DNA from 3 places in the Pseudomonas sp. TH37 genome. Region 3 is predicted to be linked to each of the others. Evidence: predicted binding sites of a transcription regulator. Region 3 holds the regulator's gene; each other region holds the start of a gene.
What was found. The regulator sigma-54, encoded in region 3, starts transcription at its own class of promoters, with help from an activator protein. The targets are predictions, from matches to a motif close to ANTGGCATNNANNTTGCTNT.

Region 1: a site for sigma-54 is predicted at 4,789-4,808, ahead of JFU11_RS00730 (circularly permuted type 2 ATP-grasp protein). Genes of this name have one in related genera too.
Region 2: a site for sigma-54 is predicted at 5,683-5,702, ahead of glnA (glutamate--ammonia ligase). Genes of this name have one in related genera too.

Annotation. Positions count from the first base shown of each region.
Region 1 is NZ_JAEKFD010000001.1:171,772-182,032, forward strand. It holds gene JFU11_RS00715 (cytochrome c) at 582-1,409, shown strand; gene JFU11_RS00720 (transglutaminase family protein) at 1,578-2,387, opposite strand; gene JFU11_RS00725 (alpha-E domain-containing protein) at 2,384-3,334, opposite strand; gene JFU11_RS00730 (circularly permuted type 2 ATP-grasp protein) at 3,347-4,756, opposite strand; gene JFU11_RS00735 (ribonuclease E inhibitor RraB) at 5,261-5,602, opposite strand; gene JFU11_RS00740 (hypothetical protein) at 5,818-6,051, opposite strand; gene speE (polyamine aminopropyltransferase) at 6,217-7,092, opposite strand; gene JFU11_RS00750 (PLDc N-terminal domain-containing protein) at 7,354-7,545, opposite strand; gene JFU11_RS00755 (hypothetical protein) at 7,629-8,159, opposite strand; gene JFU11_RS00760 (ankyrin repeat domain-containing protein) at 8,281-8,799, opposite strand; gene JFU11_RS00765 (long-chain-acyl-CoA synthetase) at 8,898-10,261, opposite strand, start outside.
Region 2 is NZ_JAEKFD010000006.1:179,872-190,132, reverse strand. It holds gene ntrC (nitrogen regulation protein NR(I)) at 1-756, opposite strand, end outside; gene glnL (nitrogen regulation protein NR(II)) at 753-1,838, opposite strand; gene JFU11_RS17290 (DUF4124 domain-containing protein) at 2,290-2,892, opposite strand; gene JFU11_RS17285 (DUF4124 domain-containing protein) at 2,889-3,404, opposite strand; gene JFU11_RS17280 (chorismate mutase) at 3,497-4,045, opposite strand; gene glnA (glutamate--ammonia ligase) at 4,180-5,586, opposite strand; gene thiI (tRNA uracil 4-sulfurtransferase ThiI) at 5,917-7,371, shown strand; gene typA (translational GTPase TypA) at 7,511-9,331, shown strand; gene JFU11_RS17260 (YkgJ family cysteine cluster protein) at 9,545-9,982, opposite strand; gene JFU11_RS17255 (glycogen/starch/alpha-glucan phosphorylase) at 10,239-10,261, shown strand, end outside.
Region 3 is NZ_JAEKFD010000008.1:134,572-144,832, forward strand. It holds gene lptA (lipopolysaccharide transport periplasmic protein LptA) at 1-69, shown strand, start outside; gene lptB (LPS export ABC transporter ATP-binding protein) at 69-794, shown strand; gene JFU11_RS20285 (RNA polymerase factor sigma-54) at 979-2,472, shown strand; gene raiA (ribosome-associated translation inhibitor RaiA) at 2,552-2,860, shown strand; gene ptsN (PTS IIA-like nitrogen regulatory protein PtsN) at 2,873-3,337, shown strand; gene rapZ (RNase adapter RapZ) at 3,340-4,197, shown strand; gene JFU11_RS20305 (HPr family phosphocarrier protein) at 4,213-4,488, shown strand; gene JFU11_RS20310 (ZIP family metal transporter) at 4,666-5,559, opposite strand; gene JFU11_RS20315 (superoxide dismutase) at 5,857-6,468, opposite strand; gene JFU11_RS20320 (hypothetical protein) at 6,470-6,910, opposite strand; gene JFU11_RS20325 (class II fumarate hydratase) at 6,938-8,314, opposite strand; gene JFU11_RS20330 (FagA protein) at 8,307-8,702, opposite strand; gene pmbA (metalloprotease PmbA) at 8,949-10,261, opposite strand, start outside.

The DNA of each region.
Region 1 (10,261 bases), on a different contig from region 3:
TCCTACGGGAGACCGTGTGACCTGATCTTTATGCCCTCACCTTATGCCGAGCAGCCGTGGATTCAATGACCACAGCGCTCATTGGCGTTGACGGTCACGCTCAGACGAACGGTAGTCTGCTATCGGATAAACCGATTCAAGTCACCAAGCTGTCTAGCAAACGGGCGCCCAAGAAGCTGGCCATAGGCCTCATGCCTTTTTAAAAGCGATGAGTGCTCAGCACATACGAAATGGATCTAAGCCAATCGTGACGCGGGCCCTAAGGTAAACCTGTACGAAGTTGTCGTCGGGTTTTGCCGAGGCACTCGTCATACAAGGAAGTGCAGCGCTCTGCCGTCATGGAGATAGGCAGGCAGGCATCAGGAAATAACAAAAAAGGCGGTCAAGCCATGTTCAAGCATTCGAAAGTTCGTCAAGCCGGGCTCATTCTATTTGCCACTACACTGTTGTTGATTTTGCCGAACCTGACCAAGGTGATTGGCTGATCGAACATCAGGGTTTTCATTTCGCCTGATAAAAATGTGATTGGCTCGCTACCCGGGTCAGCGTGGCTGTGCCAACCTTTGCGGCACTTCCACGACATGGACGGCGATCACTTGAAAGCGCTCACTCTATTTGGGGCCTTGCTGCTCAGCATGCCTCTGTCTGCCGCACAGCTGAATCTGGAGCTAGGCGCGAGTTCTCGCACCTGGCAGACCGAGCAATTGCTCAAGCATCCTCAGGTTCAGACCATCACGATCACCAACGACGTTTCCTACAAACGGGACATGAGCTATCGCGCCGTGCCGTTGGCGGCGTTGTTGACGGGCATCAAGCCTGACGATCATCTGCAAGCCGTTGCCCTGGACGGTTTTGCCGCCGAACTGGCTGCCGCGCCGTTGCTCAATACCCAGGGCGCGCGGGCCTGGCTGGCAATTGAAGACCCGGCCAAGCCATGGCCAGCATTGTCCGAGGGCAAGCACAGTGCCGGGCCGTTTTATCTGGTCTGGACCGATCCACAAGCGGGCAATATCAGCCCCGAGCAATGGCCGTTCGAAGTAGCGAGCATCAAGCGCATGGCCCCGGTGGCCGAGCGCTTCCCTGCCCTGCTGCCCGATCCTGCGCTGAAGGCGGACGATCCGGTGAACAAGGGCTTTGCGCTATTTCAGAAAAACTGCCTGGCCTGTCATCGATTGAATGGCGCGGGAGATGCGCAGTTCGGGCCGGACCTGAATATTCCGTTCAACCCGACCGAGTATTTCGGCGCGGATTTCCTCAAGCGCTACATTCGTGATCCGCAGAGCTTGCGCCAGTGGCCACAGGCGAAGATGCCGGCGTTCGCGACGACGGTGTTGCCGGAGGGGGATCTGGAGTTGTTGGTGGGGTATTTGAAGCATATGGCGGGGCGGAAGGTGTCTTCAGCCAAGTAAATAACCCCTGTGGCGAGGGGGCTTGCCCCCGTTCGGCTGCGCAGCAGACGCAAACCGCCTGACGCGATCTATCTGGCGGATCGAGGAGGCAGATTTCAGGGCCGCTTCGCGACCCAACGGGGGCAAGCCCCCTCGCCACAGATAAGCCCTAACCACAGTGAATCGCTGCTACTGCTGCTGGACGGAGATCACCGGCGCAGGCGTCGGAGAAACAAACACCTTCGCATGCATCTGCTCGCACCCACCACCACGGCGCATGCCGCGCACCGGGCAGGCGTCGAGGTAATCCAGACCCACGGCCAGTTTCAGGTGACGCTCCGGGCGGGCCAGTTCGTTGGTCACGTCGAAGCTGTACCAGGCGTCATCCAGCCAGGCTTCAGCCCAGGCGTGACTGGCCAGGTGTTCGCTGTTCTCGCTGTACAAATACCCCGATACATAACGCGAAGGAATGCCCAGGCTGCGGGCGCAGGCGAGGAACGCATGGGTGTGGTCCTGGCAGACCCCGGAACGCCCGGCGAAAGCCTGGGCGGCGCTGGTGTCCACTTCGGTGGAACCCGGCGTGTAGGTCATGTGCTGGTTCAGGCCATGCATCAAATCGATCAGCGCCGTACGATCCCGGCGTTGTTTACAGGCCTTCTCGGCAAATGCGCGCAGCGCTTCGTCGGCTTCGGTCAGGCGCGTGAAGCGCAGGAACGGCAGCGCCGACTGGCTTTCATGCTCGGCTTCGCGCAGTTCGTCGATGTCCACCTGCCCTCGGGCGCCGATGATGATTGCCTCGTGGGGCTCGTCCATGGTTAGCACGTGCAGGATGTTGCCGAACGGATCGAGTTGCGCGCGCACCGGGCGTGGCAGGTCGAGCTGCCAGCTGAGCACGTGTTGGCGCTCGCTGTCGTGGGGGGTCAGTCGCAGGTACTGGATGCTCGCCCGCACCTGATCTTCGTAGTGATAGGTGGTCTCGTGGCTAATGGAAAGTCTCATGCAGCCTCCAGGTAGGAACTGTGTATGGCGTTGCCCAACTGGCGTACCAGCGGGATGAACTCGGTCAGCCAGGCGTGCAGGCCTTCGTCGAGAATTTCGTTGATACCGGTGTAGCGCAGGCGTGCGTCCATTTCCGCGGCCAGGCGTTGCGCGGGACGGCCATTGGCCCCCGGCAATTGGGCGAGGATCTGGTCGATTTCTTCGGTACAGGCGCGCAGGGATCGCGGCACGTCGGCGCGCAGCAGCAACAACTCGGCCACGTGCCGGGCGCCGGGGGCGTCGCGGTAAATCTCGGTGTAAGCCTCAAACGACGACAAGGCCCGCAGCAAGGCGCTCCACTGGTAATAGGCGTGAGCCGTGCCGTCGCTGACTGCTTCGGCCTGATCGCCGGCCATTTCGTAACGGGCGTCGAGCAGGCGCAAAGTGTTGTCAGCCCTTTCGATAAAGGTACCCAGACGAATGAAGCGGAACGCGTCGTTACGCATAATGGTGCCGTAGGACGCGCCGCGGAACAGGTGGGAACGTTCCTTGATCCACTCACAGAAACGGCTCATGCCGTAGCGACTCAAGCCTTGCTCGGCGATCCCGCGAATCTCCAGCCAGGTAGAGTTGATGTTTTCCCACATGTCGGCGGTGATTCGCCCACGCACCGCATGGGCGCTGGCTCGCGCGGCACCGAGGCAGCTGTAGATGCTCGCCGGGTTGGCCGCATCCAAGGCGAAAAAATGCAGCAGCCGTTCGGCATGCAGATCGCCGTGACGCTCCAGGTAATCGTCCAGAGTACCGGTGATCAGCAACGGCATGGCGAGTTCGTGCAAGCCGTCGCCACGACCGTCCTGAGGCATCAGTGACAGCGAATAACTGATGTCGAGCATCCGTGCGAGGTTTTCGGCCCGCTCCAGGTAACGCGACATCCAATACAGATCCGAGGCAGTTCTACTTAACATGGCAGGCTTCCTTCAATCCTCGACCACCCAGGTGTCCTTGGTTCCGCCGCCCTGGGATGAGTTCACCACCAGGGAGCCTTCGCGCAAGGCGACACGGGTCAAACCGCCGGGCACTACCCGGGTTTCGCGGCCAGACAATACAAACGGACGCAGGTCGATATGGCGTGGAGCGATGCCGTTTTCGACAAAGGTCGGACAGGTCGATAAAGACAACGTCGGTTGGGCGATGTACGCGTGGGGCTTGGCTTTGATCCGCTCGCGGAAAGATTCGATTTCCGCCGCCGTCGCCGCCGGCCCCACCAGCATTCCATAACCGCCGGAGCCTTGGGTTTCCTTGACTACCAGCTCTGGAAGATTGGCCAGCACGTGGGACAGTTCAGAGGGATTACGACACTGCCATGTAGGCACGTTCTTCAGGATCGGCTCTTCATCCAGGTAGAAACGAATCATGTCCGTGACGAAGGGATACACCGATTTGTCGTCCGCGACCCCGGTGCCGATGGCATTCGCCAGCACCACGTTGCCGGAGCGGTAGGACGACAGCAGGCCTGGAACACCAAGCATCGAGTCCGGGTTGAACGCCAATGGATCAAGGAAGGCATCGTCGAGGCGTCGGTAGATCACGTCGACGGCTTTCGGCCCGTCCGTGGTGCGCATGAACACCTTGTCATCGCGCACGAACAGGTCCGCGCCTTCCACCAGTTCAACACCCATTTCCCGGGCCAGAAACGCATGCTCGAAAAACGCGCTGTTGAAGCGTCCTGGCGTTAGTACCACCACGCTCGGGTTGTCGATCGGGCTGGAGCTTTTCAGGGTGTCGAGCAACAGGTTCGGATAGTGGTCGATCGGTGCAATGCGCTGGGCCGCGAACAACTCGGGGAACAATCGCATCATCATCTTGCGGTCTTCGAGCATGTAGCTCACGCCGCTGGGTGTACGAAGATTGTCTTCGAGCACGTAGTACGTGCCGTCGCCATCGCGCACCAGGTCGACGCCGGAAATGTGCGAATAGATATCGCGGTGCAGGTCCAGCCCTTGCATCGCCAACTGGTATTGCTCGTTGGCCAGCACTTGCTCGGCCGGGATGATGCCGGCCTTGATGATGCGCTGCTCGTGATAGAGGTCGGCAAGGAACATGTTCAATGCCTTGACCCGCTGAATGCAGCCGCGCTCGACGACCCGCCATTCACTGGCGGGGATACTGCGGGGAATGGTGTCAAAGGGAATCAGGCGCTCTGTCCCCTGCTCATCACCATAGAGCGTGAATGTAATCCCGGCACGATGAAATAACAGATCGGCCTCGCGTCGCCGTTGTGCCAAAAGCTCGTCAGGCGTTTCGGCCAGCCAACGGGCGAACTCCCGATAATGCGGGCGGACCTGGCCGCCGGCATCGTACATCTCATCAAAATAGGTGCGGATCATGCCGTACTCCTTGTCACCCGGACATCCAAGCCTTCGCAAGGCCCGTGCCATCGGCATAAACGCTTTGATATCAATCAGTTGGATAATGGCGCTGCATGCACCGCACCAATCCTGTGCGGTAAATGCCCCAACCTGATCGCCCCCGCTTCATGGCGAAGCAATGCTGTCGCCTATCTGCAGCATAGTCAGAGTTGATTTCACTGCCCGGGGGGCGATGCGGATAATCGGCGCATTCGCTGGAAAGATGACCGAACACTTGCCGAAACTCCCTTTTAGCCGCCCGTTCAGGTGGCTTTTTTTTGCGTTTTTGAAACGTTATGAATCAAAAACACGATCAAGAGATCGCAGCCTCGTTTCACTCGACAGCTCCTACAGGAGAACGCATTCCAATGTAGGAGCTGTCGAGTGAAACGAGGCTGCGATCTTTGGCCTTTTCAAACCGCGAAAACGAAAACGGCCAACCCAAAGGTCAGCCGTTGCTGAGTGTTGTCACTGTTCATAAAGTTATGCGAGTAGCCCTCGTACCTCCTGCTTGACGCCCCATCCTTCGATGATACCGCCCAGAGGCTCGACCACCGCCTCAAAGTCCTGCTCAAAGTCGCCGATCCCGTCGTAGGTGGCGTACATCACTTTGCTCAGTTCCAGATGCCACGCGCCGTCGTCGCGCACGCTGATCTGGGCATTCAAGGATTCACCACTGAAATGACCTGCCGCCCTGCGTGCCCGCTCCTCGTCCGGAAAAATGGCGTAGAACTCGATGGGATGGAATCGTGAAAAGTCGAAACCGCCTTCTTTCATGCGGCGCAGCACGCTGCTGCTGATGTCTTCTTGATAGGCTGTGCTCATGAAACGTCCCCCTCAGACTGATGGATAGACTTTCCGTATTCCCTGCACTTTCAACCGATTGGTGAGAGCGATACGGCAACAGAGGTTGCCGACGGGAAACAAGCATGTAGCTGACAAGACCAGACCTTAGCGAGTCATTCGCTGATCTCGCTTGCAGAGTAGCCCCAAGATAGAGCTGCTGCCAAGGTCTGGTTGTGAATGTGACAAGAGGTGTATCAGATCGGGGTAATACTGATGATTTCAATGCTGTTCTGGGATTTCAGGCTTTTGACGGTCGGATCATCGGTACGACCCTCCAGATCATTGAGATCCAGTTCGGCAGCGACAGGCAGGCGCCGGGCGCGAATGAGTTTGGCGGCTTGCTCGCTGTTCGGGCATTCCTCGCACTCGAAGAGTTCGTCCACTGTTTCACCGTGATCATCCACGAAAGTGATTTTCCACTTTTGCATCGGTGCCTCCTCGATAAAACCCATGGATGGGCTTACTTCTATCTGGACTTTTGCCCGAAGTGATCGTTCAAACGGATTACCGCTTGGCTTGCCGGCATGAAAAAAAACACAGAAAACCTGTGTAGGAGCGAAGCTTGCTCGCTCCTACACGGTTATATGTTCATTTTAGTCGTTGCTGGGTTTGTTCACCGCTTGCAGAACGTATTGCGGCAAGGCGAAGGCACCGATGTGGATTTCCGGGTTGTAGTAGCGGGTGATGATGCCGCTGCCGGCGAACCGCTGTTGCAGGGTTTCGCGGGACAATTTGCGATAGGCGGTATTGGCTGCGCCCCAAGCGAAGGTCATCGCGCCGCCGATGTAGGTCGGCACGGCCGCCTGATAGAAGTGCCAGTCCGGAAACAGGCTGCGCAGACGGCCGGCGGTGGTTTTGACTTCTTCTATCTGCATGAACGGCGTGCCGTTCTGGGTCACCAGGATGCCGCCTTCGTTCAGGCAGCGACGGCAAGCCTGGTAGAAGTTCTCGGAGAACAGCACTTCGCCCGGGCCGATCGGGTCGGTGGAGTCGGAAATGATCACGTCGAACTTTTCAGTGGTGGTAGCGACGAAACGCATGCCGTCGTCGATCATCAGGTTCAGGCGTGGATCATCGAACGCACCTTTGGAGTGGTTCGGCAGGAATTCCTTGCACATGTCGACCACGGTGCCGTCGATCTCGACCATGGTGATGTGCTCGATGCTGCGGTGCTTGGCCACTTCACGCAGCATGCCGCCGTCGCCGCCGCCAATGATCAGTACGCGCTTGGCGGTGCCATGGGCGAGGATCGGCACGTGGGTGAGCATTTCGTGGTAAATGAATTCGTCGGCTTCGGTGGTCTGGATCACGCCGTCCAGCGCCATTACCCGGCCCATGCGCGGGTTCTCGAAGATCACCAGGTGCTGGTGTTCGGTGCGCACTTCGTGCAGCAGTTTTTCCATGCGAAAACGCTGGCCATAGCCTTCGTAGAGGGTTTCCAGGTACTCGCTGGTTGGAGTATTGCTCATGGGAAGTGCTCCGTGAATGCGGGTGGCAACGGACGGTTACCCGCCCATGACGGCCAATTGATCGCCTCGATCGACCGGGAAAGACGCGCATTCTATGTCGCGGAATATGACAGGTCGAACGTCACTGATGGTTCAACACAATCCTCTGTGGGAGCTGGCTTGCCTGCGATAGGAGCGCTGCAGTGAATCTGACTGACCGCAGCGCCTGCATCGCGGGCAAGCCACGCTCCCACAGGTTCCGTGTTGCTTGCACGAAACCGATCAGATCCGGACGTTGCCCCTTGGTCCGGCGATGGCCCAGATGATCAGGCCCAGGACCGGCAGCAGGAGGATCAATAGCACCCAGATGATTTTCATCCCGGTTTCGGCGCCACTTTTAAGCACGTTGATGATGGCCCAGATATCCAGGGCAAGAATAATCAGACCGACCAGGCTGTTGAACGTGGAACCCATGGTGACGCTCCCGAAGAGTGGTATGCACTCTTAGGATAGACGGGCCTTGCGAGGGTTCCGTTTTATTACCGTCGTAGACGGTTTCAGACGTGGATCGCCACTTTCAGGGCTTCCAGAGAGGGCGCGGCGGCGATGCCGACTTCGGCGCACAATTCAAGAACCCGTGGCACGTCGTTACCGTAGACCAGCACCACTTGCAGTTCGTCATCGAGCAACTGGCTGAAGTTCATCAGCGTGTAACCGCCGTTTTCCTTGTTCATGCTGCTCATCTGCACCTGAATGCGATTGAGCGCCGTCAGGGCTTCGGTCTTGGCCAGTTGCTTGGGTTTGATGTTGAAATCGACACCAGGGCCGAACGAAGCGACGATCTGCGCAAACAGGTCCATGTAGGTGTCAGCCTGGAACAGCACGGTTTCCGGCAAGCTGCCGACGACCACCCACTCACCCAACGAGATCGGGAAGGTTTCGTCGTAGTTGATGTCCGGATTGGCCGCCAGAAAAGCCTCGGGATCGGCGTAGGCCTGAGCCGCTTCGTCAGCGACTTTCAGAATTTCGTCATCGCTCATGCACCCGGAGCTGATTTTGCTGATGAGTTCGACGAGTGCGGCTTTCATGAGGTGGATCCTGTAGCGAGGGAGATTTGAGGGCGCGAAGGATAGCGCATTAACGGATGAAATGCGGACCTGTGGCGAGGGGGCAAGCCCCCTCGCCACAAAAGCCCCGCAGCCACAGAGATCAGGCCAGGAGTTTCTGCAATTGTGCGGTGGTATCCACCGCGCCCATGGTTTTGGCCGCGTCCAGCGCGGACACACCGTTGGCATCCTTGGCTTTCGGATCGGCGCCTTTGCTGATCAGGTAGTCGACGATTTCGACGCGGTTGAACATTGCCGCCATCATCAACGCAGTGCGACCGTCGAAGGACGAACCTTCCACTTGCGCGCCACCTTCCACCAACGCCTTGACCACCGCCAGATCACCCTTGAATGCTGCACCGGCAATCGGGCTTTGGCCGTTGTCGTTGCGGATTTCAGGATCGGCCTTGTGCTCAAGCAGGACTTTTACCGTCTCGACATGGCCGTGGTACGCCGCGAGCATCAGCAAGGTGTCGCCCTTGTGGTTGCGCAGGTTCGGCGGTAAGCCCTTGGTCAGCAGCGCAGCCATCATGGCCGCATCGCCCTCGCGCGCTTTGTTGAACACCTGTTCGGCAAATTCAGCAGCTTCTTCGGGCGTCATCTGGCGGCTTTTGTCTGACATTGGGGGACTCCACATTCGGTCAATCGGAAAAGCCGATAGTTTCCCGAGCGCTCCGGAACCTGTCACTTCTTTTTTCTCATGAGAGGCCATAGCCACATTCAATAGCGGTACTTACCGTCTTGAATATCCGCCAGTACCCGCTCGGTGACTTGCACGTAAGTCTGGGTACCCGGCAACCAGGCGTAGATCGGGTCATCGCCGGTTTTGTTCGGGTCGAAGGCTTCATCCTTGAGTCGGGTTTTCTGGTATTTGAAGGTCCCGGTGGTCTCCATTTTCACTTTCACCCGTAGGAAAAGTGGCACCGCATAGGCAGGCATTTGCTGCTTGGCGAAAGCCAGCAACTCGCTGAAGTCCAGGGTCGCCAGGGATTCGGCCGGCGTGATTGCCGCCATCCCTGCCCTCCCATTGGTGTTGTGGATTTCCACGCCATAGGCCACGGCTTCGGCGATCTGCGGGTGTTGCAAGAGGATGTTTTCGACCTCGGTGGTCGAGACGTTTTCACCCTTCCAGCGGTAGGTGTCGCCCAAGCGATCGACAAACTGCGCGTGGCCAAACCCGATATTGCGCAGCAGGTCACCGGTATTGAAGTAACGGTCGCCCTTCTTGAACACGTCGTGGAGCACGACTTTTGCGGTCTTCTGCGGATCGGTATAGCCGTCCAGCGGCGCCTTGTCGTCGATCCTCGCCAGCAGCAAACCCTGCTCGCCCTTGGCCACTTTTCGGATGAAGCCCTTGGCATCTCGCGTAGGTGCGCCGCTGTCGTGGTCGTACGCCACCAGTTCCCAGGACATCAGGGAAAAACCGATGGTGTTGTCGAAGTTGAGGATGTTGGTGAAGCCGATATTGCCGTCGCTGGCGGCGTACAGCTCGCAGATATGGTCAACGGCAAAACGCGTCTTGAACTCGCTCCACGCGCCGGGGCGCAGACCATTGCCGATCATCTTCGTCACGCTGTGCCGACTGTCGTCGACGCTGCGCGGTTGATCCACCAGGTAGCGGCACAATTCGCCGACGTAACCGAGGGTGGTCGCCCGGTACTTGCGCACGTCACTCCAGAACTGGCTGGCGCTGAACTTGCGGCGGATGGCAAACCCCGACGCCCCACTGATTGCCGAGCCCCAGCACACGCAGAGCCCGGTGGCGTGGTACAGCGGCAAGGTGCAATAGACGATGTCCTGCGGCTGCATGTCCAGGGCAATCAGCCCGAAGCTGGCGGAGCTGCGCATCCAGCGGCCGTGCTTGAACACCCCGGCTTTGGGCAACCCGGTGGTGCCCGAGGTGTAAATGTAGAAACAAGGATCGTCGAGAAAAACCTGCTGGCTGCTGACGGGGTTATCGCTGCATGCTTCGGTGCTGACCGTCATCAGGTTGATGAAGCCATCGGGCGAATTGCCCGGATCGCGATAAGTGTCTTGATCGGCGACAAACCAGGTGCGCGCTGAGTCGATGGACACCCGTTCGC
Region 2 (10,261 bases), on a different contig from region 3:
GCGCGTCTGGGTATCCGCCGGCATGTCGCCGATTTCATCGAGGAACAGTGTGCCGCCGTCCGCCTGCTCAAAACGCCCGCGACGCAGGTTGGCCGCGCCGGTGAATGCGCCTTTTTCATGGCCGAACAGTTCGGACTCCATCAGATCCTTGGGGATCGCCGCCATGTTCAGCGCAATGAACGGCGAGGCCGCCCGTGGGCTGTGACGGTGCAGGGCGTGGGCCACCAATTCTTTACCGGTACCGGATTCACCATTGATCAACACGGTGATGTTGGAGTGGCTCAAGCGCCCGATGGCGCGAAACACTTCCTGCATCGCCGGCGCTTCGCCGATGATTTCCGGAGTGCGGGTCAAGGCGACCGGGACTTCCAGGCCTTGTTGTTCCTGAGCGTGCTGGTTGGCGCGCTTGACCAGTGAAACCGCTTCATCGACATCGAACGGCTTGGGCAGGTATTCGAACGCGCCACCCTGATAGGACGCGACAGCGCTGTCCAGGTCGGAGTGCGCGGTCATGATGATCACTGGCAGCCGTGGGTGTTGTTCGCGAATCCGCGCCAGAAGGTCCAGACCGCTGGCACCCGGCATGCGGATGTCGGAGATGATCACGTCCGGCTGCTGGCGCGCCAGGCGGCTCATCACGCCATCGGCGCTGTCGAAGCTTTGCGTGGTCATGCCTTCCTGCTGCAAGGCTTTTTCCAGGACCCAACGGATAGAACGGTCGTCATCGACGATCCACACGGTTTCACTACGGCTCATGTCGATGTGGCTCCTTGTTCCAGTGGCAGAAAGATCGAGAACGTGGTGTGGCCTGGATGGCTGTCACATTCGATCAGGCCCTGGTGCTGGCTGATGATGTTCTGGGTAATGGCCAGGCCCAGCCCGGTACCGTCCGGGCGGCCGCTGACCATAGGGAAGAAGATGGTTTCCTGCAGCTCGGCGGGGATCCCCGGGCCGTTGTCGATGATTTCGATCTTGGTCACCAGGCGATGGCGCACGTGGCCGATGGTGAACTGGCGCATGGCGCGGGTACGCAAGCTGATGCGGCCAAGGCGCAGTTCGTTCTGGCTGCTGATGGCCTGCATCGCGTTGCGCACGATGTTCAGGACGGCCTGAATCATCTGTTCGCGATCAATCAACACATCCGGAATGCTTGGGTCGTAGTCGCGCACCAAAGTGATGCAGCCCTGACTCTCGGCCTCCACCAACTGACCCACGCGCTCCAGCACTTCATGGACGTTGCACATGGCCAATGACGGCAATTTGTTGGAGCCGAGCATGCGATCCACCAGATTGCGCAGGCGATCGGCTTCTTCAATGATGACGTTGGTGTAATCGCGCAGGCTTTCTTCCGGCAATTCACGGGCGAGCAACTGCGCCGCGCCACGAATCCCGCCGAGAGGGTTTTTGATTTCGTGGGCAAGGCCGCGTACCAGCATCTTGCTGGTCTCTTGCTTCGACAACTGCGCCTCTTCCTTGGTGATCCGCAGCAAGCGGTCACGCGGGTGAACCTCCAGCAACAGCAGTGTGGCGCCATTGCTCAGGATCGGTGTCACGGCGTAGTCGACGGTCAGGGTCTGGCCGGTGAGGGCGGTGAGCATCGCTTCGCGCTTGGTGAACGGGTGCGCCTGTTCGACTGCCTGACGCAGGGAATTCAGCGCCTCGGTGGATTCGGTGAACAACTCACTGATGAATTGCCCATGGCTACGCTGGCCGCTGATGGCCAGCAGCATCTCCGCCGCCGGGTTCATGTACTCAAGGCGCAGTTCGGCGTCGAGCAGAATGGTGGCGGTGGTCAGGTTGTCGAGTAGCAAGCGGTGTAGTGCGTCGCTAATGGTCATCAGGACCTCTTTTGGAGCAGGGCATGCGCATGAATAACGCGCCGATACGGGGAAAATGCAAAAACCAAACCAAGGCTCCGAAAAGAAGCGTTTAGAGCCTGAAACAGGCGTTTGACGCTCATTTGCGTGGCGTTCTGCCAGCTTTCGCGGGTACTTTCGAACCAAAATGGGTTGTGATGTGAGTACTGTGCACTCTATTGCACCAATATAGTGCGCAAACCTGAACGAAGTAAAAGAAGCTCGGGAGGTAATTCCAGTCTGTGCGCCAAGTGCAGAACCTGTGGCGAGGGGGCTTGCCCCCGCTCGGCTGCGAAGCAATCGCAAATCCGGTGCATGCGGTGTGCCTGGCAGAACGAGGTTGCAGGTTTCAGGACTGCTTCGCAGTCCAACGGGGGCAAGCCCCCTCGCCACAGGTCTTGTGTCTGACGCGTGTTCGCTTAACTGACCGGCATCAGCGCCAGAAGGAGCTTTCTTCTTCGGGTTTGTCTTTGAGGGGGCATTCCGGCCGTTGGCCGTAGTCGGTGAGGACGCAGGGTTTGACCTGACGTTTCTGCGCGAGGGAAATGCGCTGCATGTGGAACGGTTGATTGGCTGTGCGTTCGACGGTGCGGCCCTGTTCGTCGAGGATTTCCACCGACAGGTGATGACTGCCGCGGTCGATGTTGCTCAGGGCGAACACCGGGCTCGGGCCGGGCTCGGCGGTGGGTTGGCCGTCCAGCAGCAGACGATAGCGATGACCCTGTTGCAAGCCGGGTTCGCTGGTAATGCTGACGATCAATTCACCGGCAGTGCTACGGATCGTGGCATCCGGGTCCGGCACCAGCACACGAAGCATGTCGTAATGAAACAGTGGTTTGGCTTTCGTGGCCGTCATTGGCGCGGCGCCGCTCGGCTTGGCCGACATTCGATTGCTGGTCGCCAGTGGTACACGCTTGGCATTACGGGTGCCCGGCTGATCGGTAAAGACCCGATTGCCCTGGGCGTCGATGTAGGTAAAAACCTCGGCCATTGCCGGCAGGCTGATCAGGCAGGCGACCAACAGCCAGAACCTCAAGGCTTATGCACCCGTTGTACGGTGAGAGTCACTGTGGGGCTCTGCTGCACGACGTTTTGCCCATCGATCACCTGAACCGCGAGGCGGTGTTCGCCACGGTCGATGTTCACCAGTTGCAGAATCGGGACGTTGCTCGGTTGGCCGTAGGGTTGATCGTCCAGTAACAGCCTCAATCGATGAGAGCCTTGCAAGCGCGGTTGGATCAATACGCTAACCGTGAACGTGCCGTTGTTGGCGCGCAGGGCTTCTTCAGTGGGCAAACCAGTCAGTTCCAGCACCTGGTAGGCGCTGTTGGGCTGTTCACGGCTACTGGATTGCGCAGGCGCTACTGGCTCGCGTGGCGGTTGAAGCTCGACGCTGTTAAGCGGCGGCAACTCCACGGGTTGAGCTTTTACGCCATAAGGTGGTTGATTGCTGTACGCGGTGTTGCCGTTTGCGTCGGTGTACTTGTAGATCTGCGCGGCGGCGGGCAGGGCGATCAGCACAAGCAGGCATAACAACAATGAGCGCATTGCAGGCTTCCATTGGCCGTTGGGCAAGTGTCCGGCCCTGTTCCGTTCATGGCGACAGCATAGAGCACTTCAGCGCACGCCGGCAGACCGGCTCAGCGGCTGGCGCTGCACAACTCAGCGGTGGCGCGTATCTGGGCAAGCTTACGCAATGGCGCGTGGGTGCCGGTTTTATTGGCCTTGGCCAGCCAGGAGGGGCACTGCGGGTCGTTGCGATAAGGGCTGAAATCGGCCAGTTGTTGCAGCAGGCGTTTTTGTAACTGATCAAGTTGTGGGCGGATCTGCCCGACGAGATCGGGGCGGGGATCGTTGGGCGCCTTGCCTTGCGCATGCCAGTCAGACAGGTGCGCGTATTGCACCAGTTTGTTGGCCTCGATCTGCGCCGAGAAGAACTGTTCGACGGCTTCGTTGCTCAATTTATAGGCAGGTGCCAGGGCGACGGCGCCGGCAATGACTTCGCGCTCGCGCTGCCGGTCTTCGACTGGTTTACCGCTGTCCCATTTGCTCAGCGCGACCTGATCGGCAATCGCCAGGCGCTCCTCGATGGTGCCAAGCAGCGGGGCGAGGGCGGCAGGTGCCGGGCTGGCAAAAGCGCTATTGGCCAGCAGGGTGGTGAGCAGGGCAAGGCATGGGCGTAGGCGCATTGGGCATCTCGGCTTTGTCGGATGAAGGCCATGATGCACGCAACCGGGCATCCGATGACAGACGGTCGCCCATAAAAAAGGCCTCCCGAAGGAGGCCTCTCTTTTGTCACGCCGCGTAGCGCGGCGCTACCGGATCAGCAGCTGTAGTACAGCTCATATTCCAGTGGGTGTACGAAGGTACGAACCTTGATTTCTTCTTCGCTTTTCAGGGCGATGTAAGCGTCGATGAAGTCGTCGCTGAAAACGCCGCCTTTGGTCAGGAACGCACGACCTTTGTCCAGCTCTTCCAGGGCTTCCTTCAGGCTGCCGCAAACTTGTGGGATCTCTTTCGCCTCTTCAGGCGGCAGGTCGTACAGGTTTTTGTCAGCTGCGTCGCCAGGGTGGATCTTGTTCTGGATGCCGTCCAGGCCAGCCATCAACAGTGCAGCGAAGCCCAGGTACGGGTTAGCTGCTGGATCCGGGAAGCGAGCTTCGATACGGCGAGCGCGAGGGCTGGACACGTAAGGAATACGGATCGAAGCCGAACGGTTGCGAGCCGAGTAAGCCAGCATCACTGGAGCTTCGAAACCTGGGACCAGACGCTTGTAGGAGTTGGTCGACGGGTTGGTGAAGCCGTTCAGAGCCTTACCGTGCTTGATGATGCCGCCGATGAAGTACAGAGCGGTATCGGACAGGCCGGCATAGCCTTCGCCAGCGAAGGTGTTCTTGCCATCTTTGGCGATGGACAGGTGAACGTGCATACCCGAACCGTTGTCGCCGTACAGAGGCTTAGGCATGAAGGTCGCGGTGCGGCCGTATGCGTCAGCAACGTTGTGTACGCAGTACTTCAGGGTTTGAACTTCGTCAGCCTTGGCAACCAGGGTGTTGAACTTCACGCCGATTTCGTTCTGACCGGCAGTCGCCACTTCGTGGTGGTGAACTTCGATGACCAGGCCCATTTCTTCCATGGCGTTGCACATGGAGGTACGGATTTCGTGGTCGTGGTCGAACGGCGGAACAGGGAAGTAGCCGCCTTTGACGCCTGGACGGTGGCCTTTGTTGCCGCCTTCCACGTCCTGGTCGGACATCCACGAACCTTGTTCGGAGAAGATTTTGAACATCGAGCCGGAGATGTCGGACTTGAACTTCACTTCGTCGAAGATGAAGAATTCAGGCTCTGGACCCACGAATACGGTGTCGCCGATACCGGTCGACTTCAGGTATTCCTCGGCACGCTTGGCGATCGCACGTGGGTCACGGTCGTAGCCTTGCATGGTCGAAGGCTCGATCACGTCGCAAACCAGGATCAGGGTCGGCTCTTCGGTGAACGGGTCGAGAACGGCAGTGCTGTCGTCCGGCATCAGGATCATGTCGGAAGCTTCGATGCCTTTCCAGCCAGCGATGGAGGAACCGTCGAACATTTTGCCTTCTTCGAAGAAAGCTTCATCCAGCCCATCGCGAGCCGGCATGGTCACGTGGTGCTGAGTGCCTTTGGTGTCCGTGAAGCGCAGATCAATCCACTTGACGTCATGATCTTTGATGAGTTGAACCGACTTCGACATAGTGTCCTCCGGGTGGCTTCGGGCTTAGTAGTGGATGCCCTTAGAATGTGGGTGATGCCGGCGCGAATACTCTGCCAAGGCAACCTGCCTCACAAGGGAGCAAATTGCATGCCAGTGCCCCACCATGGGTTTTTTGCCCCAATATCACGCTTATAAAGGTGCAAAGCCTCGAAAAGCGCCAAACCTCGCCCTGTAATGTAGCGTCGAATTCCATAAATGACCTGTTTTGGTGCGCGCAAAACCTTCTGCACATTAACTGGTTAAACCTTGAGCAATTTCCGCTATAATCCGCGCCCCCCTTTTTCGGCTGGCCCAGCGCGCGCTGTTTTCATGAAACTAATCGTAAAAGTCTTCCCCGAGATCACCATCAAGAGCCGCCCGGTACGGATGCGTTTCATCCGCCAGTTGGCCAAAAACATCCGTACCGTGCTCCGCGATCTGGACCCGGCTGTGGTGGTGAACGGTGTGTGGGACAATCTCGAGCTGGAAACCCGCGTCAGCGAGCCGAAAGCCCTGAAGGAGATGACCGAGCGCCTGAGCTGCATGCCGGGCATCGCGCATTTCCTGCAGGTCGATGAATACCCGTTGGGCGACTTCGACGACATCGTCGCCAAGTGCAAGCAGCATTTCGGTGACGCCCTGGCCGGGAAGATCTTTTCGGTGCGCTGCAAGCGTGCCGGCAAGCACGAATTCAGCTCCATGGACGTCGAGAAATATGTCGGCAGCCAACTGCGTCGTCAGTGCGGCGCCGCTGGAATCTCGCTCAAAGAGCCGGAAATCGAAGTTCGCATCGAAATTCGCGACAAACGGTTGTTCGTGATCCACAGCCAGCACAACAGCATCGGCGGTTATCCGCTGGGTGCCCTGGAACAGACGCTTGTATTGATGTCCGGTGGCTTCGATTCCACCGTCGCCGCCTACCAGATCATGCGCCGCGGGCTGATGAGCCATTTCTGCTTCTTCAATCTGGGCGGACGTGCCCACGAACTGGGCGTCATGGAAGTCGCGCACTTCATCTGGAAGAAGTACGGCAGCTCCCAACGCGTGTTATTTGTCAGTGTGCCGTTCGAGGAAGTACTGGGAGAAATTCTCGGGAAAGTCGATAACAGTCATATGGGTGTAGTTTTGAAGCGTATGATGTTGCGCGCTGCTTCCCGTATTGCCGATCGGCTGGAGATCGAAGCGCTGGTCACCGGCGAAGCGATTTCCCAGGTGTCGAGCCAGACGTTGCCGAACCTGTCCGTGATCGACTGCGTGACTGACAAGCTGGTCTTGCGACCGCTGATCGCCAGTCACAAGCAGGACATCATCGATCTGGCCAACGAAATCGGTACTGCCGATTTCGCCAAGCACATGCCGGAATACTGCGGGGTCATCTCGGTGAACCCAAAGACCCACGCCAAGCGTCCGCGCGTGGAGCATGAAGAGAAAGAATTCGACATGGCAGTACTCGAGCGTGCGCTCGAGAACGCCAAACTGGTGCCGATCGATCGCGTGATCGACGAATTGGGCCAGGATTTGCAGATCGAAGAAGTCAGCGAAGCACTGGCGGGCCAGATCATCATCGACATCCGTCACCCGGATGCCGCTGAAGACGAGCCGCTGGAACTTGCTGGCATTGAGGTGCAGACGATGCCGTTTTATGCATTGAACGCTCGTTTCAAGGAACTGGACCCTACTCGCCAGTACCTGTTGTATTGCGACAAAGGCGTGATGAGTCGCCTGCATGCCCACCATTTGCTCAGTGAGGGGCATGCCAATGTGCGCGTTTATCGACCGAGCTAAGTGCCCGGGGCTGTTTGCCTGTGGCCTGCGTCACCGGCCCCCCGACGCCGCCGTCAAGCTGTAACGGCTTTGACGGACTCTAAAGTTAATCGCTGCCACGACCTGTCAGCACACCGAATCCTCTGATCGAGATACACAAGTGATCGAAAATCTACGCAACATCGCCATCATTGCTCACGTTGACCATGGTAAAACCACCCTGGTAGACAAACTCTTGCGTCAATCCGGCACCCTGGAGCGCAACGAGCTCAACGACGAGCGCGTGATGGACTCCAACGACCAGGAGAAAGAGCGCGGTATTACCATTCTGGCGAAAAACACCGCCATCAACTGGAACGGCTTCCACATCAACATCGTGGACACCCCGGGCCACGCCGACTTCGGCGGCGAAGTTGAACGCGTAATGTCGATGGTTGACTCCGTTCTGCTGCTGGTTGACGCTCAAGACGGCCCTATGCCGCAAACCCGTTTCGTGACCAAGAAGGCTTTCGAAGCCGGCCTGCGTCCAATCGTGGTCATCAACAAGGTTGACCGTCCAGGCGCGCGTCCGGACTGGGTTCTGGACCAGATCTTCGACCTGTTCGACAACCTCGGTGCTACCGAAGAACAGCTGGACTTCAAAGTCGTCTACGCCTCGGCCCTGAACGGCATTGCCGGTCTGGAACACACCGACATGGCTGAAGACATGACCCCGCTGTACCAGTCGATCGTCGACAACGTACCTGCGCCGAAAGTCGACCGTGACGGTCCGTTCCAGATGCAAATCTCCGCTCTGGACTACAACAGCTTCCTGGGTGTTATCGGCGTTGGCCGTATCGCTCGTGGTCGCATCAAGCCGAACACTCCGGTTGTCGCTATCGACGCCGACGGCAAGAAGCGTAACGGTCGTATCCTGAAGCTGATGGGTCACCACGGCCTGCACCGTATCGACGTTGAAGAAGCAGCTGCCGGCGACATCGTCTGCATCAGCGGCTTCGACCAGCTGTTCATCTCCGACACTCTGTGCGACCCACTGAACGTCGAAGCGATGAAGCCGCTGACCGTTGACGAACCAACCGTTTCCATGACCTTCCAGGTAAACGACTCGCCTTTCTGCGGTAAAGAAGGCAAGTTCGTCACCAGCCGTAACATCAAGGAACGTCTGGACAAAGAACTGCTCTACAACGTTGCTCTGCGCGTTGAAGAAGGCGACACCGCCGACAAGTTCAAAGTCTCCGGCCGTGGTGAGCTGCACCTCTCGGTACTGATCGAAACCATGCGTCGCGAAGGCTTCGAAATGGGTGTTGGTCGTCCGGAAGTGATCATCCGCATGGTTGACGGCGTCAAGCACGAACCGTACGAAAACGTGACCATCGACCTGCCAGAAGAATCGCAAGGTTCGATCATGGAACAGATCGGTATCCGTAAAGGCGACCTGACCAACATGGTTCCGGATGGCAAGGGCCGTGTGCGCCTTGAGTACAACATCCCGGCTCGTGGCTTGATCGGTTTCCGTAACGAGTTCCTGACCCTGACCTCCGGTGCAGGCATCCTGACCTCGATCTTCGACCGTTACGACGTGATGAAGTCCGGCGACATGTCCGGCCGTCAGAACGGCGTGCTGGTTTCGGTTGCTACCGGTAAGGCTCTGACTTACTCGCTGGAAACCCTGCAAGCTCGCGGCAAACTGTTCCTGGGTCACGGTGAAGACGTGTACGAAGGTCAAATCGTCGGCATCAACAGCCGCGACAACGACCTGGGCGTCAACCCAACCAAAGGCAAGAAGCTCGACAACATGCGTGCTTCGGGTAAAGACGAAACCATCGCTCTGGTTCCGCCTATCCGCTTCACCCTGGAGCAGGCTCTGGAATTCGTTCAAGAAGACGAATTGTGCGAAGTCACTCCTAAGTCCATCCGTCTTCGTAAGAAGATCCTGGGCGAAAGCGAGCGTACCCGCGCTGCCAAGAAAGCTGGTAACTGAGTTTCGACTTAGTTAGCGCTTAAAAAAAACGCCCCCGACCGCAAGGTCGGGGGCGTTTTTTTGTCTGGGGTTTGTGCGGTGTCAGTTCGGCCCCATCGCGGGCAAGCCCGCTCCCACAGTGATTTGTGGTGTTTACATAATCTGTGTTCGGCGCCGAACCCTGTGGGAGCGGGCTTGCCCGCGATGAGGCCCGTCAGACAGCGGGATTCTGGATCAGAACTTATCCAGCGTCCGCGGATTGTTCTCGCGCACCACTTCTTTAGGCTTGTACGCGCAATACCCCGGCCGCGGTCCGATCTTCGGGTGGTTGCGGCAGGTGTCCGGGCGCTTATCATAAATGGTGCACAGACGGCTCTTACGATCCAGGTACAGGCAATCGTTGTTGCTCATGCGCTGAAGGGTGAAGATCTCGGACTTCTGGTTATAGCGCTCGACGATCCCTTCCTTCTGCAAACGCTTGGCGATGTTCTTCGGCGGATCGCCACGCTCGAATTCGTCGACGATGCCGATACGGATCAGATCCTTGATCTTGACCTCGACCGGCAAGGTGCAGCAGCTGGACACGCAGGAACCGCACATCGGGGCAGAGTACTTGGCCCAGGTATCGAGGCGATCGATCTCCGCGGCGGCGATCAGGTTGGACTTCATCATCGGTTGTTACCAGCGTGTGCATCAGGGCGCGCGATCATACCGGGACTGGTGGATTTTTGAACAACCTTTCGCCAGATTTTTTCGCTTGGCGCAAAATAATCCCTGTGTCCGGCACGGCCCCTGCATTGTTTCTGGCACGCGACAACGTAATGTCGATCTATCTCGCACTAACAGGGAAAACTGCCGAACCAGAGTCTCAATGGTCTGTCAGACCGACTAGGCTCAGACAACTTCACGCTCGCTCGAGGTCTTATCGATGACTCAAGAACCACTTGTTCG
Region 3 (10,261 bases):
GAGGCGCGTCCTCGCATCGACATGGTGATCCAGCCGAAGAAGAAAACTGACGAGCAAAAGGCCCAGTAATGGCAACTCTGAAAGCTCAGCATCTGGCCAAGAGCTACAAGAGCCGTCAGGTCGTGCGCGACGTCAGCCTGTCCATCGACAGCGGTCAGATCGTCGGCCTGCTTGGCCCTAACGGCGCCGGTAAAACCACCTGCTTCTACATGATTGTCGGCCTGGTACAGGCCGATCAGGGCCGCGTACTGATCGATGACCTGGATGTCAGCCACCAGCCGATGCACGGTCGTGCGAAGGCGGGTATCGGCTATCTTCCGCAAGAAGCGTCGATCTTCCGCAAATTGTCGGTGGCCGACAACATCATGGCCATCCTCGAGACCCGCAAGGAACTCGACAAGGCCGGTCGTCGCCAAGAGCTGGAAAGCCTGCTGCAGGAATTTCACATCCACCACATCCGCGACAACCTCGGCATGAGCCTGTCCGGTGGTGAACGCCGCCGCGTGGAAATTGCCCGGGCACTGGCCACCAATCCGAAATTCATCCTCCTCGACGAACCTTTCGCCGGTGTGGACCCGATTTCGGTGGGCGATATCAAGCAGATCATTCATCACCTCAAGGCCAAAGGCATTGGTGTGCTGATCACGGACCATAACGTCCGTGAAACCCTGGATATCTGCGAAACCGCCTACATCGTCAACGATGGTCAACTGATCGCTGAAGGTGACTCCGCCACCATCCTGGCCAATGAACTGGTCAAGGAAGTGTATCTGGGTCATGAGTTCCGCCTGTAAGCACTGAGGTGCCCGGGTCGCCGAGAGAGCGCTCACTTCAATAAAAAATCAATAAGTTTTTATTGTTACAGCGCTCTAGGCAAACACTTCAGTTTCGGGCATATAATTTGCTTATGTTTGGCGCTTCGGCGCCCTGTAGTGGATGGCGCATGTGCGCCGGCGAATAAGGTGTTAAGCCCCTGCCATGAAACCATCGCTAGTCTTGAGAATGGGCCAGCAGCTGACGATGACACCGCAGCTGCAACAGGCCATCCGCCTGCTCCAATTGTCGACCCTGGACCTGCAACAGGAAATCCAGGAGGCCCTGGAGTCCAATCCGATGCTCGAACGCCAGGAAGAAGGCGACGACTTCGATAATGCCGACCCCTTGGCCGATAGCGCCGAACAGAAACCCAACGCCGACATTCAGGAACCCTCCTACCAGGAAACCGCCCCAACGGTGGATAACCTCGAGGAAGGCGACTGGAATGAGCGCATTCCTAACGAATTGCCCGTCGACACGGCCTGGGAAGACGTCTACCAGACCAGCGCCAGCAGCCTGCCGAGCAACGATGACGACGAGTGGGATTTCACCACCCGCACATCGGTCGGTGAAAGCCTGCAAAGCCATTTGCTCTGGCAACTGAACCTCGCACCGATGTCCGACACCGATCGCCTGATCGCCGTGACCCTGATCGACTGCATCAACAATCAGGGCTACCTGGACGAAACCCTTGAGGAAATCCTCGAAGCCTTCGACCCGGAACTGGACATCGAACTGGACGAAATCGAAGCCGTCCTGCACCGCATCCAGCAATTCGAACCCGCTGGCATCGGCGCCCGCAATCTCGGCGAATGCCTGCTGCTGCAACTGCGCCAGCTGCCCGCCAAGACCCCTTGGCTGGCCGAGGCCAAGCGCCTGGTCACCGATTACATCGACCTGCTCGGCAGCCGCGACTACAGCCAGCTGATGCGCCGCATGAAGCTCAAGGAAGATGAACTGCGTCAGGTCATCGAATTGGTCCAGAGCCTCAACCCGCGCCCGGGCTCACAGATCGAGTCCACCGAAGCCGAATACGTCGTTCCCGACGTGATCGTGCGCAAGGACAACGAGCGCTGGCTGGTGGAGCTGAACCAGGAATCGGTGCCACGCCTGCGGGTCAACGCCCAATACGCCGGTTTCGTGCGCCGCGCCGATACCAGCGCCGACAACACCTTCATGCGTAATCAGTTGCAGGAAGCTCGCTGGTTCATCAAGAGCCTGCAAAGCCGCAATGAAACCCTGATGAAAGTCGCCACCCAGATCGTCGAGCATCAACGCGGCTTTCTAGAATACGGTGACGAAGCCATGAAGCCGTTGGTGCTGCACGACATCGCCGAAGCGGTGGGCATGCATGAATCGACGATTTCACGGGTGACCACGCAAAAATTCATGCATACCCCACGGGGCATCTATGAACTGAAATACTTTTTTTCCAGCCACGTCAGTACCTCCGAAGGCGGTGAATGCTCGTCCACGGCGATCCGCGCGATCATCAAAAAACTGGTTGCTGCGGAAAATCAGAAAAAGCCGTTGAGTGACAGCAAGATCGCTGGTTTACTGGAGGCACAAGGCATTCAGGTAGCCCGTCGCACCGTCGCCAAGTACCGCGAATCCCTGGGGATCGCGCCTTCCAGCGAACGGAAGCGGTTGATGTAGCCGCCGGGCTCGCCACAGCGTTCCAGTGGCAGGCATTTCTGCCTGCCGCTTTATGCACTGGCAACGAAGGAGAAGCTGTATGCAAGTCAACATCAGTGGACACCAACTGGAAGTGACCGAACCCCTGCGCACCTACATCGGCGAAAAACTCGACCGATTAGAGAGGCATTTCGACAAGATCACCAATGTGCAAGTCACGATGAACGTCGAAAAACTGCTGCAGAAGATCGAAGCCACGCTGCATATTCCCGGCGGAGAAGTGGTCGCCAATGCCGAGCATACGGACATGTATGCCGCCATCGACCTGCTGACCGACAAGCTGGATCGCCAACTTAAAAAGCATAAGGAAAAGACCCAGAGCCTCCTCCAGGGCGCGACCGGTCGTTAACACCCCCAATCCATGATCCGACTAGAAACCATCCTGACCCCCGGCCGTTCCCAAGTGAACGCGCCGGGTGGCAGTAAAAAGAAAGCCCTCGAGCAAATTGCCAACCTTATCCACCGCGAAGTACCGGATCTGGAAATGCAGGACGTATTCGAGGCCCTGATTGCCCGTGAGAAACTCGGTTCTACCGGTTTCGGCAACGGCATCGCCATCCCCCACTGCCGGCTTAAAGGCTGCACCTCGCCAATCAGTGCGCTGCTGCACCTGGAAGCCCCTATCGATTTCGACGCCATTGATGGCGCCCCGGTTGACCTGCTGTTCGTTCTGCTGGTCCCGGAAGCTGCCACCGATGCACACCTGGAATTGCTCCGTCAGATCGCCAGCATGCTGGATCGCAAGGAAGTGCGTGAGAAGCTGCGCAGCGCCCCGAGCAACGAAGCCTTGTATCAGGTTGTCCTGGACGAGCAAAACGGTCACTAATCATGCGCCTGATCATCGTCAGTGGCCGCTCCGGCTCAGGTAAAAGTACCGCCCTCGATGTGCTCGAGGACAACGGCTACTACTGCATCGACAACCTGCCTGCTGGTTTGCTGCCGGAACTGGCCGAACGCGCGCTGATTCACACCGAGCTGGCACAACCGCTGGTGGCCGTGTCCATTGATGCGCGCAACCTGCCGAGCCACCTGTCACGGTTCCCCGAATTGCTGGAAGAGGTCCGCAGCCGGCATATCCAGTGCGATGTGCTGTACCTGGACGCCGACGAAGAAACCTTGCTCAAACGCTTTTCGGAAACTCGCCGTCGTCACCCGCTGAGCAGCGCCAATCGCTCATTGGCGGAGGCGATACAGGACGAAACCAATCTGCTGGGGCCTATCGCCGATCTGGCCGACCTCAAGGTCAATACCACCAATCTGAACCTGTATCAGCTGCGCGATACCATCAAGCTGCGCCTGCTGAATCAGCCGGAACCGGGCACTGCGTTCCTGGTGGAATCTTTCGGGTTCAAGCGTGGCATGCCGGTGGACGCCGATCTGGTGTTCGACGTGCGCTGCCTGCCCAACCCTTACTGGAAGCCGGAGCTACGGGCACAGTCCGGGCTCGATCAACCGGTGGCCGAGTACCTGGCGGCACAGCCTGACGTCGAAGAGATGTTCCAGGACATTTCCTCGTACCTGCTCAAGTGGCTGCCCCGCTTTGCCGCCAGCAACCGTGCCTATGTCACCATTGCCATTGGCTGCACCGGCGGGCATCACCGCTCTGTCTACCTGACCGAACGTCTGGGTCAGGTCCTGCAAAAAACCCTGAAGAACGTCCAGGTCCGCCACCGCGACCTCAGCTAAAGGATTCACATCGCGATGCCTGCTCTGGAAATCGAAATCATCAACAAGCTGGGCCTGCATGCCCGCGCGTCTGCAAAATTCGTTGGCGTCGCCGGTGAGTTCAAGGATTGCACGATCAGAGTAGGACGCACTCCGGAATCCACGGTCGATGGCAAAAGCATCATGGCCATGATGATGCTCGCTGCAGGCAAGGGCACCAAAATCTATATCAGTACCGAAGGCGAAGACGAGCAAAGAGCGCTGGATGCGCTGACAGACTTGATCAACCGTTACTTCGACGAAGGCGAATGAACAGCGCAGGCTCTTGTGGCGAGGGAGCTTGCTCCCGCCGGGCTGCGAAGCGGCCCCAAAAACTGCCACCGTTGTACGCCAAACATAACCGCATTCGCTGATTTCACGACTGCTCCGCAGCCGAACGGGAGCAAGCTCCCTCGCCACAAAAGCACCTCTTCGCCAAGTTTGCACACCTCAAGCCAACGCTGTATCCATCACCATCATCAGACAAAACCCGATCAGCAGCCCAAGGCTGGCCAGTTTGTCGTAACCATGGCGGCGCGATTCGGGGATGACTTCGTGAGTCACCACCAGCAGCATCGCACCGGCCGCTAGTGCCAGCCCTAAAGGCAACAGCAGTTCGGCCAGGCTCACCAGCCAGGCGCACAACAATGCGAAGACCGGCTCAACCAAACCTGACACAGCACCGATCAGGAACGCCTTGACCCGCGACATCCCTGCTCCGGCCAACACCAACGCAATCACCAGCCCTTCCGGCACATCCTGCAAGGCGATGCCCATGGCCAGGCTGTCGGCGTCAGGCATGCCACCGCCGGCCGAGACGCCGACCGCCATGCCTTCGGGGATGTTGTGGGCGATGATGGCAAACACAAACAACCAGATCCGCGGTGGAATCACCGATCGCTCCAGTGTCCCCACGATCATTTCAGGCGTAGCGCCAGACACCCTGCGATCCACCAGAAACAACCCGAATGCACCCAGCATGATGCCGAAGCTGATCAGGCTGCTGGCCGCCCAAGGCGTCAGGCCGAGGTTTTCGGCCGCGGCAATACCCGGCACGATCAGCGAAAACGCCGTCGCCGCGAGCATCACTCCGGCCCCGAAACCGAGCAATATGTCGCTGACTACCTGAGGCATCTGCCGAATCACCAGCACCGGCACCGCGCCCAAAGCGGTGCCCAAGGCGCAAATCGCACCACCTTGCAGGGCGCGCTGCAGTTTCGGTTCGAGGTCCAGCCAGCTCAGCCCTTGAGCAGCCAATAACGTCATGCCCGCCAGCAGTAACAGCGATCCCAGTGCGTAACGAAACATTCGTCCACTTCCGACCGCCAGTGTTTCAGTGCCCATAGTCAGCCCTGGATTGTTTTTATAGAGACTTAGGGGGCGTTCTCAACTAGTTCCCCCTCCGCGTTGTCGCCTTAAAGCGGGCCAGGCAAGGCGCAGGCCGCTGGGAATGGTTGTTCCCTTTCCAAGGCCTGCAACGCAGCCTGGCCCGCTTTAAGGCACAACCCGAAGGGCCGGGCCTGCTGTTGTGCAGGGCTGCGTTGCTCGAAGCTTATTTGGAATGACCAAACCACGCTTCTCGCGCCTTGCCCTGCACAACAGCAGACCCGGCGCGGAGGGGAAACTAGTTGAGAACGCCCCCTAAACCAGCGCAGCCTGATAACGCGCGGCGACTTCGGGCCAATTGATCACGTTGTAGAACGCATTGATGTATTCCGGACGACGGTTCTGATAGCGCAGGTAATAAGCGTGTTCCCAAACGTCCAGGCCGAGAATCGGCGTATTGCCGTTCATCAGTGGGCTGTCCTGGTTGCCGCTGCTTTCAACGATCAAGGTCCTTTGCGGTGTCACGCTCAACCAGGCCCAACCACTGCCGAAACGGGTCAGCGCAGCTTTGGTGAAAGCCTCCTTGAAGTTGTCGAGACCACCCAGTTGCTCGTCGATCGCCTTGGCCAGCGCGCCTTCAGGTTGGCCACCGCCGTTGGGTGCCATGACTTCCCAGAACAACGAATGGTTGGCGTGCCCACCGCCCTGATTGATCACCGCCGCGCGAAGTTTTTCCGGCAATTGCTGCACAGCCGCCACCAGTTTTTCCACCGGCCATTCAGCAAACTCAGTGCCTTCGACTGCAGCGTTGAGGTTGTTGATGTAGGTCTGGTGGTGTTTGGTGTAGTGGATTTCCATGGTCTGCGCATCGATGTGCGGTTCCAGGGCGTCGTAGGCGTACGGCAAGGCAGGCAGGGTAAAAGCCATTTCAATGAACTCCATGTTGTAGGGGCGCAGGCTGATGCGAGGGCGAAGCGGTGTCGGTGTGCAGCAAACGGTGGGTACGCGGATACTCGCCGTGATCGCTGATGAAATTCAGCAGCTCGACATAGGTTTTGCTGCTCTGGCGCAGCGCGGCTTCACGCAAAGCTGACGCCAGTCGTGTGTTCTGCATGGTCTGCAACAGTCGTTGATGGATCGCGCACAGGTACTCGGCGCTCTCCTCCGGCTGGTTCAGGCGCAAGTGCAGGTCCGCCAGGTTATGGTGGGAAATCACGCAAGCCGCCACCGCTTCGTCGGCATCCGCCCAGCGCTCGAACAACACCTGGGCCAAGGCCAATGCCTGCAAATAAGCCTCGCGGGCATCGACCAGCTCGCCCAGCATGAAACAGCGATTTGCTCTTTCGATCGTGCGTTTCCAGTGCTCCATGGTGAGCCTCCAAAGCGGTAGCAGTGATTACACGCCGCCTGCGGTGAGCTTCTCTGGGTTGAGCAATTCTTCCAGTTGGCTGCGCGTCAGGTCGGTATGTTCCAGGGCGACATCGATCACTGGCCGGCCCTGCTGATAAGCCTTCTTGGCAATTTCAGCGGCTTTTTGGTAACCAATGATCGGGTTGAGTGCGGTGACCAGAATCGGATTGCGCGACAGCGCTTCCTTGAGCCGGGCCTCGTTGACCTTGAAGCTGGCAATAGCCTTGTCGCCCAGCAGACGGCTGGCGTTGGCCAGCAACTCGATACTGCTCAGCAGGTTCTGGGCGATGATCGGCAGCATGACGTTCAGCTCGAAATTGCCCGACTGACCGGCGACGGTGATCACCGTGTCGTTGCCGATCACTTGAGCGGCGACCATCGCGGTGGCTTCCGGGATCACCGGGTTAACCTTGCCGGGCATGATCGACGAGCCCGGCTGCAAGGCTTCGAGCTCGATTTCACCGAGCCCGGCCAACGGGCCGGAATTCATCCAGCGCAGGTCATTGGCGATTTTCATCAAGGAAACCGCTGTGGCCTTGAGCTGCCCTGAAACGCTGACCGCCGTGTCCTGCGAGCCGATCAGCGCAAACAGGTCCTTGCCCGGCGTGAACTGCACCTGGGTCAGTTGGCTAAGTTGTTGGCTGAAACGCGCCGCAAATTCCGGATGGGCATTGATCCCGGTGCCCACCGCCGTGCCGCCTTGGGCCAGGGATTGCAGGCTTGGCAGCAGATCCTGCAAGTGACCGATATTGGCCTTGAGCTGTTGCGCCCAACCATTGAGCACCTGACTCATGCGCACGGGCATCGCGTCCATCAAATGGGTACGCCCGGTTTTGACGAACGGATGAACCTGCTCGGCCTTGTGCTCTATCACCCGCACCAGATGCACCAGCGCCGGCAGCAACTGCTCATGCAAGCTCAATGCGGCGCTGACATGGATGGTGGTCGGGATGATGTCGTTGCTGCTTTGGCCGCAATTGACCTGATCGTTGGGATTCACCGGCTCGCCCAACAAGCGGCTGGCCAAGGTGGCGATCACTTCGTTGGCGTTCATGTTGGAACTGGTGCCGGAACCGGTCTGGAAGATATCCACCGGGAAGTGCTGCATGAAGTCGCCTTCGAGCAGGCCTTGAGCTGCGTCGACGATGGCTTTGCCCTGGGATTCGCTGATCTGTTTGAGCTCGACGTTGGCTCGGGCGGCCGCAGCCTTGGCCAGAATCAGCGCCCGGATGAACTGCACGGGCATCGGTTTGCCGCTGATCGGGAAGTTATCCACTGCGCGCTGGGTTTGCGCACCGTAAAGGGCGTCTATCGGGACTTGCAGCTCACCCATACTGTCGCGTTCGATACGTGTGTTACTCATCAGGAGATCCTTGCACCAGTTCTATGAGAGGGATGGAGGGTTGCAACTCGCAGGTCGCCAGTTGCCAGGCATAGCTTTGCCAGCGCTTGAGGCGGCAGCCGCAGAGTGATTGCCGTTCGAGATCGCGCAATGGTCGCCAGGCCTGGTCGAGACACAGGCTGCGCCAGTGCCAGGGCAGCGCGACATCGACGGCGGTGTCGAGCAGCAAACGGAAAGAGGTTTCGGCGATAGTCCAGGGAGAGGTGGCCGTGCAACACGCCAGATACCGGCCTTCGGCCAGGTAATGCTCGATTAGACGCGGCTCGTCAGGGTCCATGGCGCAACGGATCTGGCGACTCATCCAGCGCCAGCTTTCGAGGTAAGGCTGCTCGTGCAAGGCAGAACTCATGATCCGGGCTCATTCGGTAATGAGATTCATTATTATATGATAATGAGAACCAAAACAAGCACAGCAAAGCATTGAGCTCTTTGTGGGAGCGGGCTTGCCCGCGATGACGATAAAAGATTCAACATCGATGTCGACTGAAATGACGCTATCGCGGGCAAGCCCGCTCCCACAGGATCTGGGTTGTGGCCAATAAAAAAGGCGCGCCATCCGATAGATGGCGCGCCTTTTTTGTGCCGCAGTCGGAGGTTAGCTACCCGCCACTGTCATCCGCTCGATCAACACCGAACCGGTGCGAATGTTGCTGCGCAACTCCAGGTCATTACCGACCGCAATGATCTGCTTGAACATGTCGCGCATGTTGCCGGCGATGGTCACTTCCTGAACCGCGAACTGGATTTCGCCGTTCTCGACCCAGAAACCCGCCGCGCCACGGGAGTAATCGCCTGTGACCATGTTCAAGCCCTGCCCCATCAGTTCGGTGACCAGCAGGCCACGCCCCATGCGGCGCAGCAAGGCTGCCTGATCTTCATCGCCATGGGTGACGAACAGGTTGTGCACGCCGCCGGCGTTGGCGGTGCTCGGCATGCCCAGCTTGCGGCCGGAGTAGGTGCCGAGTATGTAGGACACCAACTCGCCCTTCTCCACGAACGGCTTGGCGTAGGTCGCCAGGCCATCGCCGTCGAAGGCCGAACTGCCTAGGGCGCGCATCAGGTGCGGACGTTCATCGATGGTCAACCATTCCGGGAACAGCTTCTGCCCCAGCGTGCCTTCGAGAAACGATGATTTGCGGTACAGACTGCCGCCGGAGATCGCCGACAGGAAACTGCCGAACAAGCCACCGGCCAATTCCGCGGAAAACAGCACCGGCACTTCGCAGGTCGGCACCGGACGCGCGCCCAGACGGCTCGCCGCCCGTTGCGCGGCACGTTGGCCGATGCTCTCCGGAGAAGCCAGCAAATTGCCCTGACGGTTTACGTCGTACCAGTAATCGCGCTGCATCTGGCCATCGGCTTCGGCGATCATCACGCAACTGAGGCTGTGACGAGTCGACGCGTAACCACCGATAAAACCGTGGCTGTTGCCGTAAACCCGGCAGCCCTGGTGAGTGCTGAGGGTAGTGCCGTCGGCGTTCTTGATCCGGCTGTCGGTGGCAAACGCCGCCGCTTCACAGGCCAGGGCCTGCTCGATGGCTTGCTCCGGGGTAATGTCCCATTGATGGAACAGGTCGAAATCCTGCAGATCCTTGGCCATCAACGCGGCATCCGCCAGGCCCGAGGCTTCGTCTTCGGAGGTGTGCTTGGCAATGGCCAGCGCGGCGGCGACGGTTTCGCGAATCGCGTCCGAACCGCTGGCCGAGGTACTGGCCGAGCCTTTGCGCTGCCCCACATACAAGGTGATGCCAAAGCCCTGATCGCGATTGAACTCAACGGTTTCGACTTCCCGCTGACGCACCGTGGTCGACAAGCCCTGCTCCAGCGACACGGCCACTTCACAGGCACTGGCGCCCTGGCGCTTGGCTTCAGCGATGATCTGCTCGACTTGTTCTTGCAGTGCCGGCA